DNA from 2 places in the Psychromonas sp. SR45-3 genome. Region 1 is predicted to be linked to the other one. Evidence: predicted binding sites of a transcription regulator. Region 1 holds the regulator's gene; the other holds the start of a gene.
What was found. Region 1 encodes sigma-54, which starts transcription at its own class of promoters, with help from an activator protein. Its sites were predicted from a motif close to GTTGGCACGNNNNTNGNNT; they were not measured.
Positions count from the first base shown of each region.

Region 2: a site for sigma-54 is predicted at 1,587-1,605, ahead of H5084_RS16005 (flagellar assembly protein T N-terminal domain-containing protein). Genes of this name have one in related genera too.

Region 1 is NZ_JACJDP010000002.1:106,177-109,397, reverse strand. It holds gene rapZ (RNase adapter RapZ) at 1-281, opposite strand, end outside; gene H5084_RS01840 (PTS sugar transporter subunit IIA) at 297-740, opposite strand; gene H5084_RS01835 (RNA polymerase factor sigma-54) at 835-2,280, opposite strand; gene lptB (LPS export ABC transporter ATP-binding protein) at 2,330-3,055, opposite strand; gene lptA (lipopolysaccharide transport periplasmic protein LptA) at 3,058-3,221, opposite strand, start outside.
Region 2 is NZ_JACJDP010000038.1:31,350-34,570, forward strand. It holds gene H5084_RS15995 (LPP20 family lipoprotein) at 1-458, opposite strand, end outside; gene H5084_RS16000 (FlgO family outer membrane protein) at 701-1,477, opposite strand; gene H5084_RS16005 (flagellar assembly protein T N-terminal domain-containing protein) at 1,701-2,858, shown strand; tRNA gene H5084_RS16010 (tRNA-Arg) at 2,921-2,996, shown strand.

The DNA.
Region 1 (3,221 bases):
CTAATTAACTCACTGGTTAATGCGTCGATATAGATAATTTCTAATTCGACTTTTTGTTGCAGTGATTCAATCAGCTTTTTTATCGCATCAACGTCAGAGGGCATGTTGCGGATGTCTAAACTGACTGCTACTTTGTTATCTTTAGGATCTACCGTATCAACCAATTGTTCTAATAATTGATATGGGACCCCGTCAATGCAGTTGTAGCCTAAATCTTCTAGGACATGGAGGGCAATTGTTTTTCCTGAGCCTGATCGACCACTAATAACAATTAACTTCATATGCGCTCCTAAATTTTATAGGGTTAATAACTCAAATAGCTTTTCATTCGTCTTTGCGCTGCGTAATTGACGCAGAAATTGCTTATCTAACAGTTTTTGGCTTATTTCTGACAACGCAGCAAGGTATTCTTTACACAGATCCTCAGGAACAAATATAGCAAATAATATATCTACTTTGTTACCGTCATATGAATCATAATCGATACCTGATTCGCATTGCAAAAATACCGCTGTCGCAGGGGAGTCGCTAGATATTTTAACATGAGGAAGCGCAATGCCAGAGCCTACACCTGTAGAACCGATTTTTTCGCGGGCAATTAAACTTTCGAATAATTCCTGTGCATCTAAATTTAACTGCTCTGCAGCAATAATACTGATTTTTTCTAATGCACCTTTTTTACTGGTGCATACCGTTTGGCAGAAGACGGAATCTTTATTTAATAAAGTAGATATTTTCATAATATATTTAACTGTATTCAACGAACGCGCGAGTTTAGCAGGTTAGTATTAAATGACTATAGTTAATCTCATTTTTATTTGCACTGCTCACTATTTAAAGTAATTGTTTACGTTGGTTAGAAGGCGGAATACCTAAAGATTCACGATATTTTGCAATAGTGCGTCGTGCAACCTGAATACCTTTTTCTTCTAATAATTGTGTTATCTTATTATCACTTAAGGGTTTATTTGTCGGCTCTGCCGCGACTAATTTTTTAATTAATGCACGAATCGCTGTTGATGAGCATTCACCGCCGCCATCCGTTGCAACATGACTTGAAAAGAAAAATTTTAATTCATAAATACCACGTGGAGTATGCATAAATTTTTGTGTTGTCACTCGGGATATGGTCGATTCATGCATTTCTACTTCAAAGGCAACATCATTTAATACCATCGGTTTCATGGATTCATCGCCATATTCGAAAAAGGCTTGTTGCTGTTGAACAATACAGTTAGATACTTTTAATAAAGTTTCATTACGACTTTCTAAGCTTTTAATAAACCATTTCGCTTCTTGCAAGTGACCTTTAATAAATTGTGAGTCAGTTTTGCTGATATTACCTTTACATAGACTAGCATATTGCTCGTTTATAGATAAGTTAGGGTCGCAATCTTGATTTAATGAAACACGCCATTGTCCGTTTATTTTTTTAACGTAAACATCAGGTACGATATATTGCGTTTCACTGGTTTCAATACTGTTACCAGGCCTTGGTTCTAAGCTCTGAATTAAACGCATTATTTCAGATAATTGGCTTTCTTTGAATTTGCTTTTTCTGGCTAATGTTCGATAGTCTCGATTACCGAGTAACTCCATATATTGCTCAAGAATTAAAATAGCTTCTTCGCGCCAAGGAGTGCTATCAGGTAATTGGCGTAGTTGAATTTGTAAGCATTCTTGAGTTGAACGTGCGGCAACGCCTAACGGATCAAAATGTTGAATACGTTTTAATACTACTTCAACTTCATCTAACTCTAAGCCTTCAAGATCAGCTTCTAAACTTTCTAGAATGCTTTCACAGCTTGTTGTTAAATAACCAGACTCATCAATTGAATCAATGATTGCCATGGCAATAACTTGATCGGTTTCAGTAAAAGGAGTGAGTTGCATTTGCCATAACAAGTGATCCTGTAATGAAGTCGAGGACTCACCTTGATAAACGGAATCTTCGCCGTCATAAGCTACAGCATTAGAGCTAGTACCTGTGATAGGTGTCGATGTGTATGACTCTTCCCACTCTTTTTCTGCCGGTAAATCATCGGAAAATTCTTGTTGTGAGATAGCCTCAGAAGTATCAAGTTGGCTACTGTCAGATTCTTTAACTGTTTCTTCTGAACCCGTTTGATCATCTTGTTCTAAGAGAGGATTGGAATCTAGCGCGTTTTGAATCTCTTGTTGTAGATCGAGTGTTGAAAGCTGCAACAATTTTATTGCTTGTTGTAATTGAGGAGTCATCGCTAATTGCTGACCCATTTTCAATTGTAAACCTTGTTTCATCAAAACATATATTCCTAGAACTTATTGCTCAATTAAAAATAACTATACCTTAAAGTTTAAATTCTTCACCTAGATAAACGCGTTTTACATGATCGTTTGCTAATATTTCGTCTTGCGTCCCAATAGCTATAATTTCTCCGTGACTTACGATATAAGAGTGCTCACACACGTCCAAGGTTTCACGGACATTATGGTCAGTAATTAATACACCTAATCCACGGTCTCGCAACTGTTGGATGATATTCTTAATATCGATAACCGAAATAGGGTCGACACCAGCAAAGGGTTCGTCAAGTAAAATAAATTTAGGTTCAGTCGCCAAGGCGCGCGCAATTTCAACTCGGCGGCGCTCGCCACCTGATAAACTCATGCCTTTATTATCTCGAATATGTGTAATATGAAACTCTTCGAGTAGCGTATTCAATTTTTCGTCTCGCTGTGCCTGCGTTAATTCTTTACGAGTTTGTAGAATACCCATGATATTTTCTGTCACAGTCAAGCGACGAAAAATAGAAGCTTCCTGTGGTAAGTAACCAATACCTTTTTGCGCTCGAATATGCATGGGATCACTGGATATATCTTGATCATCAATGATAATAGAGCCTTGATCTTGTTTAACTAAGCCAACAACCATATAAAATGAGGTGGTCTTACCTGCACCGTTAGGCCCTAATAAACCGACGATTTCACCTGTTTTAACTGTTAACCCTACACCATTAACAACAGTTCGGCCTTTATAGCTTTTTACTAATCCTGTCGCACGTAATTCAGCCATCTTTATTTTTCCTCTTTTATTGTTTTTGGTGTAGAGGAATTAGATGACTTTTTAGTTTTATCTTTTTCAAATTGAGCGGGTAAAAAAATCGTCTTAACACGTTCCTGCTTTGCTTTATCGGTGCTGACATTAAGCTCTTGAGACTCTAGGAAGTAGACAATTTTAG
Region 2 (3,221 bases), on a different contig from region 1:
TGCACTTTGATCACCGCTTCATTATCTGCAAATTCAGCATCTTTTAAGAATGGGAGAGTTTTCATATTAAGCCCTAACTCAGTAATGTACAAATCATCTTCATGATACGTCCGAAGCACTTTAGCACCTCTCACTAAACCTTTAACCTTTCCTTTTATGCCATTACTTTGTAGCTGATATTCCTTCACACTATTTTCAGACGTTAACATAACACCATAGACCTGCTCTGCTAATTCTTTATAGGCTTCTAACTTAGAAGCTTTGATTGCATTAAGCATTTTAATATCATCCGTAGCGCCCTTCTGTGCATCCATTGTCGCGTACCCTACTGCGACAAATTCATATTCTTCAACAGCTTCTGTAGGCATAGTATTGAGACTACAGGCAGATAAAAATAACACAGCGACCGATATCGGTAATATTGTGATTAAACGGCTATAGTAATTTTTTATGAGCATTATAGGCTCCTTTTTCATAAGTAATTAGAAAAGGTCATTTGCCCCTTCCTCAGCTGATTTAACATTGATGCTTTAATATTGACGCTTTATCATTGATGCATTAATTAAAGCAATAAGCATACCTATATTAATAAAGTAATAGATTAATAAATAATACCGATAATCAGGTTTATAGATATCAGAAGTAATCGGCAAAAAAAAACAGACCGAAGTCTGCTTATAACAATGCTGGCACATTGCTTTTATTCCACTAAACGAACCAATGCATTACTTTCATTACGCTGGCTATTGCGAGAGATAAACTGTTTAGGACGATAGTCATAGCGACCACCTACAAATATATTATGTGGGATAAAGGCGCTACTTGTTGACTCAACAACACTACTGGCGGCGTTTACTATACGTACATTTACAATCACACCTTCTTCGTTACGAGACATAGTTCCTGTGAGTATACGAGTAACATCTACATTATTATTTAGTTTTTTCCAGTTCCTAGAGATAGCAAACTCACCATCTTCAGTGACTTGAATATTACCTGTTAATTTAAAATCTATAACACGTAGCTTTCTAATATGTAATTCATGAATGAATTGTTCTGAAATAGTTTGACCTAACCAACTCGTATTTTGGTGATTATTCAAATCAACTAATGAAGTTAATGCAATCGCCGAATTTTGGAATTGATATTCGTAATTATAAAGTAACTGATCTGCCATTTTACTGACAACTTCAGACAATATGAGTGATTTTTTGCCATTGAAGGTATACAAATGACCATACCCATTGGAATCCGTTTGAACGTCAGCTTGGTCACTGCCTTCGCTATCAGGTCTATTGTTACTATATGAGTGAGCAACATAATAATAAAGGTAATCTTCACTCGCACGTCTTTCCTGCTCTATTTGCTGTAATCGAGCTTGTTCTTTAATTTCAACCTCATCAGCAGAGGGAGTTGCCGCAGTAGAGCAACCTTGCAACATAAGAAGTAATGTAGAAATAACAAATAGCGTTTTCATGAAAGCCTGCCTCGATAAGAAATTTTTATACTAAATAAGTTATCGGTTAAACTTCAAAAAACTTTAATACAAATTTATTAAAAAGGATTATCAAACAGGTAAATGTAAAGTTGGTTTATATTTTGCTTATCAATAGATAGCCATAAGATAAAGCAACATTAAAGCGCTTTATGAAAATATATGGCAACACTTTTAATTACCTTAGCAAGCAGGCGAGAATGTCATGAAAAAAGTTGTCTTTATTTTATTACTAATATCATCTATTAATGCCTCTGCACAATGGTTTCAAGCAAGTGCGAATGCCTCCATTATAAATGATGATATTGGACAGGCTCGTGAGCAAGCAATTAAAAAAGCTGTAAAAGATGCCTTATTATTTTCCGGAGGAGCAATATCGAGTTTGCAGCAAGTAAATCAAGGGGTTTTAGTTGAAAATAAGTTAATTCTTAATTCTGGTGGTGAGATTAAAGCCTTAAAAATCATCGAAGAAACGCAAAAAAATAAATTATTAACCGTCAGCATTAAAGTCAATATCGTTGCAAGAGAGGAACAATGTATTGGCAGCCAATTTCCAAAATCAATCGTCATCAGTCGTTTTGCAATGAACGTACCGCAACATACAGTTGATGGTCAAATTTATGACTTACATAAAAAAGTAAGCGAAACTTTTTTTAATCAATTGTCTCTTAGTCCTAATTTATTCAATATTCGTCGCTATATCGACACGCCATTAAAATTAGGTGAAAAATATAATAATAGAAATTTAACAAATACATTAAGCAGTCTCTCCGCTCAAACAGATAGTCAATTTGTTATATTTGGGGAAGTTAATGATTTATCCGTTAAATTTGAAAGCAAAAATTCATTGACGTACTGGGTAAGTAATCCGGATCGACATTTTTATATGACCGTTTATCTATATGATGCATTTCAAGGGCAATTACTGTTCAGCAAGCAGTATCGCCAAAGTACGTCATGGCAATATGGTAAAGAAGAGTATGCAGATTTAAACAGTAAACAATTCTGGGATTATCAATATGGACAAGCTATTTTAACTAGCTTAGCCCAGGCCAATACAGATATATCACAACATATACAGTGCGTCATTCCTAAAGCTCGGGTGATAGCAGTGACCAGTGATAGCGTACAAATAAACTTAGGTATAAAAAATGGTCTACAGCCGGGAACAATCATTGAACTCGCTTACGCAAGTAATTTTAAAGATCAATTTGGTATCGAGAGACAATCAGCAACTACCTCTGCACAAGCAATGAAGGTAGTTGAAGTTTATGCTGATAGTGCAGTACTGAGCACTTTAGATGAATATCCCTTAAGTAATATTCAAATCAATGATATTGCTACTATTAAATCAATACAGTAATTATGTATAATGAACGCGTATTAGATAAGTACTAACTTATATAATATAATCAATATATTAGTCTCTCTATAGCTCAACAGGATAGAGCACCCGCCTCCTAAGCGGATGATCGGGGTTCGAGTCCCTGTGGGGAGACCATTGATACTAATCTTACTTTCTGCAAATATACCAATATAATAGTTCCCATGCCCTCTTATTGTTCATTGTAATATGTCATAGATAAGGCCTTAAAAAATGAATCAATCCCATTTATCAAAATAGATAATCAATAATCAGCAATACCCATAGAAATATTCTACATATAAAACAACAGCTTACATATACATTTATTTTCCATTATTTTTTGTTAGGTCACATATTTGT